3 regions of the Paenibacillus sp. FSL L8-0663 genome follow, and region 1 is predicted to be linked to each of the others. Evidence: predicted binding sites of a transcription regulator. Region 1 holds the regulator's gene; each other region holds the start of a gene.
The links. The regulator LexA, encoded in region 1, represses DNA repair genes until DNA is damaged. The targets are predictions, from matches to a motif close to CGAACATATGTTCG.
Positions count from the first base shown of each region.

Region 2: a site for LexA is predicted at 2,144-2,157, ahead of MKY75_RS15680 (YolD-like family protein). Genes of this name have one in related genera too.
Region 3: a site for LexA is predicted at 1,175-1,188, ahead of addB (helicase-exonuclease AddAB subunit AddB). Genes of this name have one in related genera too.

Region 1 is NZ_JBBOYM010000001.1:3,134,739-3,140,285, reverse strand. Features, by position in the region: partial or broken gene MKY75_RS13445 (GNAT family N-acetyltransferase) at 1-334, opposite strand, end outside; gene MKY75_RS13440 (hypothetical protein) at 564-704, opposite strand; gene MKY75_RS13435 (hypothetical protein) at 745-909, opposite strand; gene MKY75_RS13430 (hypothetical protein) at 1,145-1,447, opposite strand; gene lexA (transcriptional repressor LexA) at 1,731-2,357, opposite strand; gene MKY75_RS13420 (LysM peptidoglycan-binding domain-containing protein) at 2,544-2,912, shown strand; gene MKY75_RS13415 (DUF896 domain-containing protein) at 3,021-3,227, shown strand; gene MKY75_RS13410 (hypothetical protein) at 3,348-3,857, shown strand; gene MKY75_RS13405 (HAD family hydrolase) at 4,013-4,807, shown strand; gene MKY75_RS13400 (1,2-dihydroxy-3-keto-5-methylthiopentene dioxygenase) at 4,907-5,449, opposite strand.
Region 2 is NZ_JBBOYM010000001.1:3,605,561-3,611,107, forward strand. Features, by position in the region: gene cysK (cysteine synthase A) at 373-1,311, shown strand; gene MKY75_RS15680 (YolD-like family protein) at 1,769-2,104, opposite strand; partial or broken gene MKY75_RS15685 (serine hydrolase domain-containing protein) at 2,998-3,156, opposite strand; partial or broken gene MKY75_RS15690 (LuxR C-terminal-related transcriptional regulator) at 3,261-3,765, shown strand; partial or broken gene MKY75_RS15695 (IS110 family transposase) at 3,809-4,087, opposite strand; partial or broken gene MKY75_RS25610 (IS30 family transposase) at 4,453-4,943, shown strand; gene MKY75_RS15700 (hypothetical protein) at 5,163-5,477, opposite strand; gene MKY75_RS15705 (MFS transporter) at 5,499-5,547, opposite strand, start outside.
Region 3 is NZ_JBBOYM010000001.1:3,760,715-3,766,261, reverse strand. Features, by position in the region: gene MKY75_RS16420 (class I SAM-dependent rRNA methyltransferase) at 1-1,018, shown strand, start outside; gene addB (helicase-exonuclease AddAB subunit AddB) at 1,255-4,821, shown strand; gene addA (helicase-exonuclease AddAB subunit AddA) at 4,818-5,547, shown strand, end outside.

The sequences.
Region 1 (5,547 bases):
AGGCTGCTCCGATTCCCTTGTGTCTCGAGTCTTTAGCAACGGCAATATCCTCAATTAGAGCATAGCCATTCCAATAAGTACAAAGTTTAATTTTCCCAACACAGTCGTTCTCATCATAATATAAAAAAATAGATTTTCCTTGTTCATTAATATAACTGATATCGACGTCATCATCCTCATACTGTTTAAAATATGGTTCGGGAAAACTTTCTTATATATATGACCAAATGTTGTTCTCGTATTTAGGTATAATTTTTCCTGACACAATAAAGCCGTTATTCTCATTTGACTTTTTAAAATCCCCCATATTTGAAAGTGACATTTTAATTATCATGGCTTGTCTCCTTCTGGTTTAATTTCTCTATGCACATTATTCTAAAAGAGAACCACTTTTTCCTGTCTGTTAGATTTATAAAAGAGTAAAATAGTAGCGACTGTTCAACTATGTGTGATATTTTAGATCCCCCTCCGCTTGCTTAAATGATTCATAGCAGTAGTTAGGTGTGCTATTTAACACAAAAAAGCAGGAAGAATTCCTCCCGCTTTTTGCATGGAAACAATTATTAACGTCTGCGTTGTCTATCGTTTACGCTAAACAAATTAACAGCCAGTGCGTTACCTCTTGCACGCGCAGTGGCTCTTTGATTGGAACGGATGTTCAATCTTCTTCTTCTTAAATCACGTCTGCAATGTCTTCTGCTCATAATATCACCTCCCTTCAAGAAATGAAGGTGCGGTTGAATCTTAGTGGCGTTTATGCTTACGCTTGGAAATTTTGATATTCAAGGCATTGGTTGCTAGTGCATTTCCGCTTCCTGTTTTAGCAGCTGCGGCTTGAAAGACTTTAACGACCAGATATCTGTTTTTCCCGATGCGATGCTTATACGTTTTAACTCTATTTCTGATCATCTGCATATCTCCTTTGCTTAGTTCTGCTATATATATATGTCAATTGTGATAGTAATGTATCAGCATAAATCTATTAGAAGCAAAAAGAAGCTAGTACCTATATCCCTAAAGGTTAACAAAAAAACTCATGCGAACCTGTCTTCGCCTTTTCAACTTTACGTTGCAGGAGATGTTACAGGCAGGTCGGCATGAGTCTAATGTGTAGAATAAAGATAATATGCAGTTTGTATGAAAATTATTTACTATTAAGGGTGTTAAGTTTTTTTTCGTAGTATGCCTCTTGGGCAAGAATATGATTCAGTTGTTCTGAGAGCTGTTTATATTCTTGGCTGGCCTCTGGGTAATTATTTCTTTCGGAAATTACAGCTTCAAGTTGCTTTTCTAAATACCTGAAATGGATGAGTATTTGTATGTACTGAATACGATCGTAGGTTGTTATGTGTGATTTCTCTTCTGCATACAAATGATCCATTGTTGGAACTGCACAGCTTACGACGATAAATATCATAACAAACGCTGAAATTATTATTTTTTTCATTTAATTCCTCCTACAGAGCTATGAGTAATTAATATACCATATTTAGCTAAAAGAAAGAAAGATCTATTAGTTTTTCCCATAACAGTATAGCTGTTCAAGATCAGTGGGGGATTATTTGAGATGATGAGGCTGATTTTATAGTAGATACAATAGGAATAGGTTGCAAAAAGGAAAGAATAGTTGTGAGATACATAGTAAGCATAATAACAATACAAAACCGGCTTGCCCTAGGCAGCCGGTTTTGTATTAGGGGATAGAATAACGGGGAAGGAAGAACGAGAAATCAGTGGAAGTCCCGGAAGAGTCCTACAACTTTGCCCAAAATACTGACGTGTGTCAGACGAAGCGGTTCAAAGGCTGGATTTTCAGGTTGAAGCCGGATATGATCTTTTTCTTTGTAGAAGGTTTTAACTGTAGCTTCGTCTTCATCTGTCATAGCTACAACAATATCGCCATTATCAGCGGTCTGCTGCTGACGTACGATTACATAGTCTCCGTTAGCAATCCCAGCCTCAATCATGCTTTCGCCTACAACAGATAACATGAATATTTTATCCTCACCAACAAAGTGTTGGGGAAGAGGAAAGTAATCTTCAATATTTTCTGTCGCCGTAATAGGAAGACCAGCGGTTACTTTGCCGACGACGGGGACACGACTAATGGAGTAATTAATCAAGTTGCTGTTATCCGATTCGTCTTGACCGAGTAACTCAATAGCCCGTGGTTTTGTAGGATCGCGGCGAATGAGTCCTTTTTTCTCTAAGCGATCCAAATGACCGTGAACCGTAGAACTGGAGGCCAATCCGACAGCCTCGCCTATTTCGCGTACAGAAGGGGGGTATCCCTTTAGACGCACTTCATTGCGGATAAATTCAAGAATGGCCTGCTGGCGGCTCGAAATCTTAGACATACCGTATCAACCCCATTTAGTAACGTTTGGGAAAATTATAGCATAGAACCTCCGTTCGTACAAACATAAGTTCTAAATAATCCCTAAAAAAATTGCGAACTTTTGTTCTCTTTTCTATTGAACAAAACAAACGTTCGTGTTATATTGTGAAAACATAAGAACAAACGTTTGGAGGACACAGCCATGATGAAATATAGCACCTATCAAAGTATTTTTCCAATGAATATAGAAAATTTACAGGAGACCCGAAAAGAGGGTAGGGCGCGTTTTATGCAGATTATTACCCATACTCTTTTACTTAAGCTTCTTATTATAGTGATTGTTGCTTGGATTGCAGGAGCAGGTGTACTTACGGTTTTCGCGGCTCCTTCAGCTTCCAAGGAAGAAGTGACTAAACTGACGGTACAACCTGGGGATACGTTGTGGCAGATTGCCGCGAATCATAAACCGGAACGAATGGATACACGGGTATATATAGAAGGAATTGTGCGGATTAACGGTTTAGAGGATCGGGGAGTGCAGGCAGGTCAGGTACTCAAGCTTCCTGACTTATGATCTATTGACTATTAGAGCTTGTCAGGGAGCGTAATGCGGGAGCCTTGACAAGCTCTTTTCTACATGTCAAAGTGTATTATATCTTTGCTTTTATGGAGGGGACACAATTTGGATATAGACAGCTTGGTACAGCGCATTAATGAATTAGCGCGCAAAGCAAAATCCGAGGGTTTGACGGAAGAGGAAGCCACAGAGCGCGCCAATCTTCGAGAAATTTATTTAGGTAACATTCGCCGTAATTTTCGGCAGCAGCTTGAAACGATTGAATTTGTGGACGATGATACATCGAAGGGAAATGACGGGCTGAAGCATTAATGTTGTTAAAGCGCCCAAGCCTGCAATTTGCCTTTTGTTTTAGGTACCTCTCATGGTATCTATATAGATCAGCTTTGAGGCAATTGTTTTAATGTAATATATCTGGGAAGGAATTGAGAGATGGCCCGATCATTTGAAAGAAAAGTACGCAAAAACACAGCGCATTTAAATAAATCGCGCAAAAAGCAAGGTATTCAAACCATTAGCGGCGCAGGTTCTGCAATGGATATTTTCCGTGGCCGTAACATTACTGTGCCAATTATGCTGGCTGGTCTTTCTGTATTGTACATGCTTATGAGTTACTTTTTGACTAAGACCGGTATGCGAGGGATGGATTGGCTTGTATTCGGCCTGTACTTGATGTTGGCTGTTATCTTTTTTATCCGTCGTCCTTATCTGAAAGTGGGAAAGGATACTCTCTATATGCTGAAAGGTGGTAGAGAACGTCCAATGACGGCAGGGGACATGAAAGCCATCAAGATTGAAAAGGGTTACGTAACCGTTGAAAGAAAAGGTAAGGGTGGTAATTTTATTTTCACAAAATCATTAGGTCGCTATGACACGGATGCCATTGCAGAGCGACTTGAGAAGTTTGCGCTATCCAATCAGATACAGGTTGACAAGAAATAACTGATTTAGCCTGTAGCTCTGTAACAAAGGCCGTATGATGTTATTTCATATAACATGCTGCGGCCGCTTGCTTAATATGGGCACACATAACGATTCAAATGCTTAATCAAGCAAATAGGCGTACATATACTGTGGAAAGAGAGTGGATAATTCAGATGACGATTCAGGCGGTAATGTTTGATCTTGATGATACCCTTTTGTGGGATGAACGTAGTGTAGAAGAGGCATTTGATGCAGCGTGTCAAACAGGCTCCCGTGAAGCAGGTGTTGATCCAAAAGCTCTGGAGGAAGCCGTACGTAAAGAAGCACGCGCTTTGTATGAATCCTATGAAACCTTTAGTTTTACTCAAATGATCGGCATTAATCCGTTTGAAGGATTGTGGGCGAATTTTACAGCAGGTGAGCAGCCTGAATTCCGTCAATTGGAACAGTTGGCCCCTGTTTATCGAAAGGAATCATGGCGCAGAGGACTCCAGCAACTAGGGATAGATAATGAGAAGTTGGCGGAAAAGCTGGCTACCCAATTTGCTTCGGAAAGACGCGCGCGTCCCCATGTATATGAAGAAACGTTTGAAATTCTAGAACAATTGAAGGGACAGTACAAGCTGTTATTGTTGACAAACGGTTCCCCTGATTTACAACAGGAGAAACTGGATGGAGTTCCTCAATTAGCTCCTTTCTTTGATCATGTGGTCATTTCAGGTTCATTTGGTCGAGGCAAGCCGGATCCGTCTATATTCCAGCATGCGTTGGGGCTTCTTGGTATTGAGCCCGAACATGCTTTAATGGTAGGAGATAAGCTGACGACTGATATTCAAGGAGCGTTGGCAGCAGGTGTTCACTCGGTGTGGGTGAACCGAAACGCCAAAACCAATACCACAGAGATCAAGCCGAAGTTTCAAATCAAGCATCTGTCTGAATTGGATGGAATTATTCAGTCGTTAAAGTAAGAAATCTACACCTTTAGAAACGAGTATTAAGAAAACTCCCTTCGCTCGATTGTCACAGAGCAGAGGGAGTTTTTTATTTACACAAGGATAAATTCGTAATTATGCTTTAATGAAGGTTGGATCTTCGAACGGTTCCGCAATCCAGCCATTTTCTTCAATGAACAAGCGGACTGCCACGATCTTTTGATTCTCCATTAAAGTGAAGAAGTGAGGTATATTTTCGGGTACGGAGATAACGTCCCCCGGTGAAAGCTCTACGTTAAAATAGCCGATCTCTTCAGGTCCTTTAATGATAAAGATGCCTTTACCAGCGACAATGGCACGGATTTCATCCTCGGTATGGGTGTGAATTTGCTCAAACTTGGCCAGCAGCTCGTCCAAATTCGGCGTTGCTTCAGATAGAGTGATAACGTCCCATATTTTATATCCGCGACGTGCGGCTAAATCCTTGATTTCGGGTTCAAATGTTTTGAGAACAGCGGCCTTTTGATCATCTGTTAAGGTAAAGTTCTCTTGCAGCTCCCCGGACAATTTGGAAGCATCCCAATGTTCATACAATATCTCGTGACTCTCCAGAAATTCACGTACTTGTTCTTCACCGTTAATTCTTTCATTCGTATTACGTATTAAGATTTCGGCCATGTATTTATTCCCTCTTTTCCACTTGGATTAATGTTATATAAAGAATACCATGTCTTGAAACGTTGTACAATACAGGATTTCAACATTTTATAATGCAA
Region 2 (5,547 bases), 470 kb from region 1:
CTCACAAAAGCGACTTGATGGCGCGAATTGATACACCGTAAGCTTGCCAAAACAAAAACGCCTCCCCGTATGTTAACGGTGAGGCAGAAGGATTAATTCCTTACCGCTCTTTTTGCCTTCTACTAAATACAAATTCATTATCCGCCGACCACTAGGTTAGCAGGTAAAAGGATACACTGTATACATTCTTAATGACTCTCAGGTTCTGAATAAGCTTGGACTACTTTTTTATGAGTAGTACCTTAGGTTTAAACTGTTCCATCCGTTCCCGCTCCTCACTATGAATTAACAGAACATGGTTATGAAGAAAAATTCGTGATAATATCTATGTCACAGTAAGTAGATATGAATTAATTGTTTGGAGGGATAATTTTGACTAAAATTCACCAAAAGTTGACTGAATTAATTGGAAATACTCCTTTGCTAGCACTGTTGAACTACAGCCAAATCCAAAATATTGAGGCAAACGTGGTAGCTAAGTTGGAATATTTCAATCCGGCTGGTAGCGTTAAGGACCGCATTGGATATGCTATGATTAAAGACGCTGAGGAGAAAGGCTTAATCAATAAAGACTCCGTTATTATCGAACCAACGAGTGGAAATACTGGAATCGGACTTGCATTTGCAGCTGCGGCTCTTGGATATAAACTTATAATTACACTTCCTGAAACGTTTAGTATCGAACGTCGCAAGCTTTTGACTGCGTTCGGTGCTGAGCTTGTGTTAACACCGGGATCCGAGGGGATGAAAGGCGCTATCAAGCGTGCTGAACTATTGGCTGCCGAAACACCAAACTCTTTCATACCACAGCAGTTTAGCAATCCTGCCAATCCAGAAATCCACCGCATAACTACAGCTGTAGAAATCTGGCATGATACGGATGGCGGTGTAGATATTTTTATTGCGGGCGTAGGTACAGGTGGAACTATTTCGGGCGTTGGCCAGGGATTGAAGGAACGAAAACCTTCTGTAAAAGTGATAGCCGTCGAACCGTTCGATTCACCAGTGCTGTCTGGGGGTACTCCAGGTTCACATCAGCTACAAGGACTCGGTGCTGGTTTCATTCCAAATAACTTTAATGAAAAATATGTGGATGAGGTTTTCAAAGTTAAAAACGAAGATGCATTTGAAACTGCACGCCTGCTTGCCAAAACAGAAGGGCTGCTTGTTGGTATTTCTTCTGGGGCTGCGGTTTATGCAGCAACACAAATTGCGAAGCTTCCAGAAAACAAAGGCAAGACGATCGTGGTCATATTACCTGATACAGGTGAGCGTTATTTGTCCACTCCGCTTTTCTCAGACGTAGAATAATAACAAAAGAGGCAGGAATCCCGCTGCCTCTTTTGTTAATTTTCCAAGTACACAAGCAAGAGCTCATAGAATTGTTTCATTAACCTGAATTGATTTCTTTCTTCGCTAGCGGTCCATTTTTTGCACAACAAATGGACCGTTAGTGAAGAAAAAGTTACCTTGGTCCAGCGCGATGTTGTTGGAGCTCATCAGGATTTTCTGTAAAAGTAGGCTTCCCCATAGTAGTCTTGTACCAATCTGTATGCCTCTTTCTTTAACTTGATGCGGGTGTAGCGCATCGTCATCAGGAAGTCTTCGATTGCGATATGAGAATTCTGTTTTTTAATTAATCAGCTAAAACACCAGCGTCAAATGCTCCTAGAAAGACTCCGACTGAATTATCGTAAGTAAGGCGGTTGAAAACAGTTCTTGTTTGTTGGATAACGTCAGTAGAATATTTACTCCCCTTAGATTTTTGCTAGATACTTGCTGAAAATATATCCTCCAACTTGATCCAACTAAAATCATCCTCGCCACGAAACAGTTTCACTTCCCTGCGAGCAGTATTTATAGACGTGATTACACCTGTGAGTTCTTCGTCACCGAACGGGCTAAAAACCACTAGTGTTATAGGTTGACGTGTGTTGTAGGACTCTATAAGCGCTTGCTCGATCAACTGGACTTCCTGATCGTCAAGTTCCGGCTTGCCTCTCCGCTGACGGTCTTTCATGAGTTTTAAGTATGCTTCCTTGTGTTCTGGTATGATAATCCTGCTGCTTTCCCATAAGCCGTTACCTTCTAATTTTTTCGACATGTATGTAGCCTCCTGATGTATTATGTAGAAATTATATTCCGAACATACGTTCTAGACAAGGCTTTTTGTATACCGCATCCAAAACTTTTGTCCTAGAAAAATATTCCTAGGTCTGATAGACTAGACGAAAATACAAAATCAGAGGGATAAAATGAAAATTTTGGAGCATTAAAATTGGCTAACCACCGCATATTCACCTGGTTAGATCAAGTTTTGAATAATGATTAAGTTTCTTTCCCTCAAATTCATCTCCTATATTGTTCCATACGATTGTATCGACATTATTCTATGCATCTTTCGAATTGTCATACCGCTAGTCTCCATAAAATAAGTTTTAGACGGACTTTGAAATTGGAACAGTGACAACCAGTACGAGAAAATAATGTCCTAGACTGTCGCTGTTCCATTGAACTAACGTATCCCGTTAGCGGAATAACATATACGAAATTCTGATATTTTTGTACAATAGTCTTAATGTTTGATTTTCCTTGAAGTCTTTTTTAAATAGAAATTGTAGTCTGGTGCAATGTGTAGGTTAGTAATATTACGTTGTCTATACCTACTATGTATTTCTAAAAATCCATATATCTCTTCTTATTCTCTATATCGAATTTGCGTCTAACCTATTTTACGATTTTGGCGGTAAACCATCTGTTGGCGGGAGTGGTAAAGAAGTCGATAGTAGAGCTTGACCGACCGAATATAAAATACGCCGTCGTTATGCCCCTCGTGAATCTTATCTATCGTTTTATTCTGAATGCGGACATTTGTGCCTCGATTGCATGAAACGACGGTTAATCACAGCAGAAACCGACATCCGCCCTCAAATAAAGGACGCGATGTCGGCTTTAAACTTAACGGCCAAACTCCTTATTGATTATTTTATTGTGAGCCGGCTCCACCGGGCGTGGTACTTCGAAACTGGCTGTACCCGTTGCGTAGGACCAGCGTTCCCCATCCTGTAGCCCGCCTGCCACGACACTTGGAACTCTTTTGTTGGTAACTACTTGATCCATGACGTGTTTGACTTCTTCCCGATGCTTTCTTTTCTTTCTCGTTGAGTTCTTTCTTGGGTTCTTTTGCGAATTCCTACGATAAAATATTGTCGGTATTGGCAGCTTTATTGATAGCTTGATAAGTTGCCGTCTGACCCTCGCTAATGGATATTCGTATGCAAGGAATGGGCGGGATTTGAAGCTTTAGTTGAGATGAAACAACGATGGCCTGATATGAAGGTTGTATTCATGACAACGTTTAAGGATTCCTCGCAGGCAGCAACTGCATTGGAGCGCGGGGCAGAAGGCTACATGCTGAAGTCGATTCATCCGCGGGAGATGAAGGAAGCCTTGAAACTTATTTATAATGAAGGAACCTGGATCGACCAATCGGTCGCTACGCGAGTTTTCGAAGAGATGAAGCGTCAACGTGAGCAGTTGGAGAAAATCGGTTCAAGTCAGGGAAACTACCCGTACGGGCTTACGAAACGCGAGATGGAGATTCTGGAGCAACTGTCGAGCGGTCTGCGCTACAAATCGATTGCCGCCAAGCTATTTTTATCGGAAGGAACGATCCGCAATTACTGCTCGATTCTCTACTCGAAACTCGGCGTCAACAACCGTGAAGAAGCATTAGAAATGGCGCGAATGAAGAATATCGTGTAGCTGGAGAATTTCCCGATGGTACTCACGATATAGGGGTCGCGTGCTGTTCTTTCAAAAAATGGGCCAGGTTCAACCAGTAGTGGTCGGTTGGTTCCATGCCAACGATGACGTCCTGGAACCCTTGCTCCGTCGCAATCTTTCTGAACCAGCTAACGAACAATTCAAAGCCTTCACGGTCGTTCTCAAACGTAATAGCCTTCTCGAACTCGACTCCGCGGTAGTCTTGTGCCCGGGCGACATGTTTGAATTTAGCGATGTCTACACCGATAATTAAGGTAGAAGAAGTGATTTGATTAATACGTTCATTTTGAGTAGAATTCATCTTGTAGTCTCCTTGGTTTGTTTTTGGATCCCGTCGCTGGCCAGCATCTTGGACCCATTTACATCATACCAAGGAGTCTTTTTCATTCTGAAACCTCTTATTTCAACTTACGCTCATATAAAAACTAAACCCACTTCATTATCAATATAGGGGACAAACTTGATAAATAGTGATTACTTTCTCCGTTGCAACGGCATTTTAAATTGACTGATTATTTATGTATTTGAAAGTTTATCAAGGGTTGGGTAGCAGCAACTTCCTCGTGTAAATCTTCATTTGTAAAATGAAAATGCTGGCTGTACTGAACCACGACTTGTTCTAAACCAATTTTCCTGATATCGATTCATAATACCCGGCCTGATTTGCAGCGTCCCAATACGATCCGTAGCCGGAAAACCTTCAGTCACTGGGAGCCGGATACGGTCATTTCCAGCCGAGGAAAGAGTAAGCTTGCGTCGACACATCGTGGTGGCAAAAACACGTTTTTACCAAGTGATTATATGACGATCGCACGGCATTATCGATAAAGATCGCGTTTGGCTTATTGGCGGCTCAGTATCCGATGTCTGCGATTCGGAGCGCGACCGTGGGGAAAGAATTCGCCTGTCACAGAGAGTTGGAACGACTGTACGGCGTGGGTGTCTATTTCGCCGACCCGTACTCATCCTGGCAACGAGACTCCAACGAGAATGCCAAGTCTTGAGCGTGAATTTATCTCAAAGGGGCATAACTTCGCTCTGGTGACAGATGCTGATCTGGAGCAGGCTCTCGCCCTGATTAACAACCGGCCCCGAAAAACTTAAGATGGAAGTCCTCTCACGAATCGTTACAGGAGAAACTGTTGTACTTGTCTTGACAATCCGTCTATTAAAAAAGGTGAAAGAAAACCATCATTTCACTGGTATTCGTTCACCTTTTACGGTTTAAGGCTTTTTCAGTAGCTTATATAATGACTCTACTTATTCAAACTGTAAATTTCCATCAGTTATTATAAATCCAAATGTTTTATTTAAGGCTTGTAACTCACTCCCATGAACTTCCGTTATTTTGATTATCTTATTGTTATCATCTCTAATCACTTTGAAATCGGATTTCCTTTAGCATCATAGTAAAAGTTATTTGATCTACCTTCATTTTTTATATCCTTATCAACAAACAATCTGACTTGCTTGTCATTGAAGAGAAATCTGTCCTCTTTCTTATCATAAGTTAGACCATAGGCAATGTAATCCTTTAAAGAATCGTAATTAAAATCGGCACCTTCACCAGCTTCTTGTACTGAGGTAGATGAACTGAGGCTTGTATCGTGATGATTTTCGATGGCTTGGATTTCAGGTGTACTCGGCGGAATGGGGAGCGCGATGAAGTCCAGCGGCAAGCCGATGAGCAAGACCAGGTATCCATACTCGGTTCAACTAACCCGATCAGGTCCATGAGCGTTCTCCCTCTTGTGCTGCAAA
Region 3 (5,547 bases), 630 kb from region 1:
GGTTGTGCAGCTGTTAACGCTTGGCATGGATCGGCGCAGGGAAGAAATCAGGGATGCGCTCGTTGAAGTATTGGGTCCTGTTGGTATATATGAGCGCAGTGATGTATCCATCCGAGAGCTGGAAGGATTGAAACAAACGAAGGGTCCTTTGTACGGTGATTGCCCGCGTCATGTAGTGGTGACGGAAAATGGCCTGCACATCAAGGTTGATATCGTAGAGGGCCAGAAGACGGGTTATTTCTTTGACCAGCGTGAAAATCGTGCGGCCATAGCACCGTTGATGACAGGTTGGGGAGCACGTAGTGGAATTACGCTACAAGAAGTTGCTACAGACTCAGGGGACGCTACCACAACGGTCATGAAGCCAGTGAATAAAAGTGGTAAGGTTGTTGAATTCCCATTCTGGGACGGCGCAACCGTATTGGAATGTTTTTCACATACGGGAAGCTTTACGCTCAATGCCTGTAAATATGGTGCTAAAAAAGTAACTTGTCTTGATATTTCTGAGCATGCGATTGAAAGTGCGCGGGACAATGTCAAGCTGAACGGTTTTGAGGAACGCGTCGAGTTTGTCGTCGACGATGCTTTTCAATATTTGCGTAATCAGGTGAAAGGTGTAGAGGAACGCAATGCACGAGCCGGGGGCAAAGGAGATACGTCTAAGCCGCTGACAGCGGGTGGCGGACGCACCTTTGACGTGGTCATTCTTGATCCGCCAGCCTTTGCCAAAACGAAGAACGCTGTCAAAGGGGCTACACGTGGATATAAAGATATCAACCTGCACGGGATGAAGCTCGTTAATGAGGGCGGCTATCTGGTGACAGCGAGTTGCTCGTTCCACATGCGGCCGGAGTTGTTTTTGGACACCATTAAGGAAGCAGCGGCAGATGCCGGCAAAATCCTTCGTCTGGTAGACTGGAGAGCAGCTGGTAAGGACCATCCTCAAATTTTGGGTGTGGAGGAAGGCCATTACTTGAAATTCGCCATCTTTGAGGTGCGCAGCCGGACACAGTTGTAGTTTCATACAAAGTCAAAGTCAATCGCCCTTTTGGTGATTAAATAGGTAAAATAAACTCGTTTTAGGTATAAATCAGTCCTGTAGAGAAGGCGTGCACCAAGCCATTCTGCGGGACTGATTTATTTTTTAGAGGGAGAAAGAATTGCTACAACATGGCAAACGTACGTTCTTTTCTCTCTTGCCTGATATGCTATACTGTTTAATAGAATGTTGTTCGTTGGAAAGGAGGCCGCATCATGTCGGTCCGTTTGTTGATTGGCCGCTCTGGGAGTGGTAAAAGTACGTTAATCCGCAATGAAATGACGTCTATGTTACGCGAGGAGCCGCTAGGTAAGCCTATGCTGTTACTTGTACCGGAGCAATCGTCATTTGCTTCTGAGCATGCGTTACTTACAGAAGCCGGAAACGGTATTCAGGGGTCGGTGCGCGCCCAAGTGATGGGATTTCACCGTCTTGCCTATTTAGTTATGCAGGAAACTGGGGGTTCAGCGCTGGTGCCTGTAACGGAAGAAGGCAAGAAGATGCTTTTATATAAAATTATTCGTCGTCGCAAGGATGAACTGAGTTTGTTTAAGGATTCGGGAGACCAGCTCGGCTTTGTGGATCGGTTGAATACATTGTTTACGGAGCTAAAGCAGTATGGAAATGATACTCGGTCTGTACCCGAGCAACTGGAGCGAATGAACGCTGCAGGAGAGTCAACTCCGATTTTGCGCGGCAAGCTCAAAGATATCAGTCTAATCTATGAGGATTTTGAACGAGAGCTGACGCTTAAATATATCGATGGTGAAGATACGCTGCGCATGCTGGCAGAACAGATTGCTGAGTCTTCCCTTGTGCGTGGGGCAGATATTTGGATGGATGGCTACCGTAGGTTTACACCACATGAATATAAGGTTGTGGAGCAGCTTATGCTGCATGCCTCTTCATTGACGGTGGCGCTGACTTGCAACCGCAGCTACGAGAACGGACAGCTTCCGCATGAGCTGGATTTGTTTCATCCTTCGGCGGCTACGTATGTAAAGCTCAAAGGAATGGCAGACGAGCTAATGATAGAGACGCAGACACAATTACTTCGCCCTGATCCGCCGCCGAGATTTAAGGAGCGTCCGGCGTTGGCGTATTTGGAGGCTAACTTTGAATATCGTACAGGGTTACGGAATCAGGAACAACGGATGCGGCTGCAGCAGCTACGAGAGCAGTGGACAGAAGAACAGCCGGAAGGCATAAAACTGTATGCTGCAGCGAATCGCCGCGCTGAGTTGGAAGGGGCTGTACGCGAAATGCGTCGTTTAGCCCGAGATGAGGGCGCGCGTTATCGGGAGATGGCCTTGTTTGTGCGTCATATTGAAGATTATGAGTCATGGGTGGAACCGATATTCAAACAATATGAGGTTCCAGTATTTCTGGATCAGCGGAGAAGTGTATTGCATCATCCCTTAGTGGAATTGATTCGGGCTTCACTGGATATCGTGCAGCGACGCTGGCGATATGAGGATGTATTCCGTGCGGTCAAAACAGATCTTCTCCTGCCGCTGGATGGTCGGGTGAGCCGCGAGGAGATGGATCGTCTGGAAAACTATGTACTGGCCTGCGGAATACAAGGTAGCCGTTGGACAGACGGTCGCCCGTGGCAGGCTGTGCCCAGCTTGTCACTGGAGCTGGAGGAGCAGGAACGGAACCGTAGGCGGGATGAAACGTTGGATTTGATGGAGCTGTGTCGGGATGTAATCGTGACGCCTTTACGTGCGTTTGAGAAACGTGTGGGCAAGGCACGAACTGCACTTGAGAAGTGTGAAGCGGTATATCTGTTACTGGAGGATGCAGAAATTGGCCACAAGCTGGACGCCTTCATTCATCAGGCAGAGGAAGCAGGAAATCCTGAGCAGGCCAAGGAGCATCGTCAGGTATGGGATGCAGTGCTTGAACTACTGGATCAAATCGTCGAAATGATGGGTGACGAGAGGCTGGATACCTCTTTGTTTGCGGGTGTGCTGGAAACGGGATTGGCTGAATTCCGTATGGGACTTGTTCCGCCAGCTCTGGATCAGGTTCTAGTCGGAAACACGGATCGTACACGTGTGACCGGTATTCAACATGCTTTTGTGCTAGGTATGAACGAAGGTGTGATGCCGGCTGTGTTCCATGAGGACGGTGTGCTGAATGAGCAGGAGCGTACGGCATTAAACGAACGAGGCGTAGAGCTGGCGCCGGATATGACAAGACGTCTGCTGGACGAACGTTTTCTCGCTTATACGGCCCTTACTTCAGCCGGTAGAAGCCTGTGGATGAGCTATGCCGTGACTGATGAAGAAGGCAAGTCATTGTTGCCGTCTGAGTTAGTACGACATGTGCGGCAATTGTTTCCTAGTCTGGACGAACGCCCACTGGCTGGATACCCTTTGCCTGGGGATGCTTGGACGACGCAATGGGAGTATGCTTCTCATCCGTCCGAGGCTTTGCCGCAGCTTATTGCGCAATTACGACAATGGCGACGTGGCGGTGACATTTTATCTCCTTGGTGGGAGGTATATAACTGGTATGCCAGCCAGCAAGGGCGTGAGAAGGACAAGCTGCGTCAGCTGTTGACCTCACTTTTTTACGAGAACCATGCCGAAATGCAGAAGGAAACGAGCCGTCGTCTGTACGGCAGCAAGCTGCGTACCAGCGTATCTCGTATGGAACGTTTTGTGGCATGTCCATTTTCGCACTTTGCCTCTCATGGTCTTCGTTTGAAGGAACGTCAAATGTATCGCCTGAAGGCCCCGGATATCGGACAATTATTCCATGCAGCGCTTGGAGAGATGGCGATCAATCTGCGTAATCGCAATGTCAGCTGGGGCAGTCTCAGCACCGAGGAATGCCGACAAGAGGCGGAAAGTACAGTGGAGCGTTTGGCTCCTCGTCTGCAAGGCGAAATTTTAATGAGCTCCAAGCGGTATGGCTACATTTTACGTAAATTGAAAGACATCGTGAGCCGTGCTTCGTTGATCTTAGGTGAACATGCGCGAAGAGGTAGCTTTGAGCCGATTGGGCTGGAGTTGGACTTTGGGCCGGGTCAGCAGCTTCCTCCATTAAGCTTCCAGTTAGATAACGGTGTTGTGATGGAAATTGTCGGACGGATTGACCGTGTGGATGTGGCAGAGGGAGAAAAAGGTTTACTTTTGCGTGTCATCGATTACAAATCCAGCCAAAAGGATCTCAAGCTGCATGAAGTGTACTATGGCTTGTCTCTGCAAATGCTCACGTACCTGGACGTGCTGCTGAATGCGGCGGAGGAATGGTTGGGCGAGACAGCTTATCCAGCGGGTACCCTATATTTTCACGTCCACAATCCGATGTTGCAGTCGCCTAACGGTCTTAGCGCAGAACAGGCCCGTCAGGAGCTTTTGAAACGTTTTAAGATGAAGGGATTATTGCTTGCAGATCGGGATGTAGTTGGACAAATGGATACAGCATTGGACAAGGGATATTCCTCTATTTTACCTGTTGCGGTGAAAGCAGACGGCAGTTTTTATAGCAGTGCTTCGGTTGCTTCGCCAGAACAGTGGGACAGCCTGCTAGCTTCGGTGCGTAATAATATTCGGACGATTGGTACACGGATGACAGAGGGCGATGTGGCCATTGAACCGTATCGTATCCAGCAAGAGACGGCTTGTACCTTCTGCTCTTTTAAGCCTGTTTGTCAATTTGACGACAGTCTGGAGGGCAGTGGCTACAATCAATGGGGTAAACCCGGTAAGGATCAGATCTGGAATCTGCTGGGTCATACACAGGAAGGGAAAGGAGGAATGGACCAATGATAGGCATGTCAAACATTAAAGGTTTACCGAAGCCGGAAGGCAGTATGTGGAGCGATGACCAGTGGCGTGCCATTTCGGAATCTGGTAACAACATGCTGGTTGCGGCAGCGGCGGGGTCTGGTAAAACAGCGGTGCTTGTAGAGCGTATTATTCGTAAAATTGTCGATCCACAGCTTGGCTTCAGTGTGGATCGGTTACTGGTAGCGACCTTTACGAAGGCAGCCGCCGCCGAAATGCGTCAACGGATACGCGAAGCGTTGGAACGTGTATTGGAGCAGGAACCGGAAAGTGAACATGTACGCCGTCAGCTATCGTTGCTGAATCAGGCCTCGATTACGACGCTTCACTCATTTTGTATGGAGGTCATCCGCAGGCATTATCAGGCCATTCCCCTTGATCCTGGTTTTCGGATTATGAATGAGCATGAGACAGAATTGCTGCGCCAGGAGCTTCTAGAAGAACTGTTTGAGGAGAAATATGAGGCTCATGATGAAGGCAGTACATTCCGCAGACTAGTCGACTGGTTTAGTGGAGAACGCACCGATGATGCGATGTATGTGCTTGTTCAGCGGCTGTATGATTTTTCTCAAAGTCATCCTTGGCCGGAGCATTGGCTGCGGGAGACAGCAACTGCATTTCGTGTGCAGGATGTAGCGGCTCTCGGAGAGACGCCTTGGGTTCGCAGCATTTTGGCGGATGCTGCACTTTCATTGCGCGGAGCAGCGA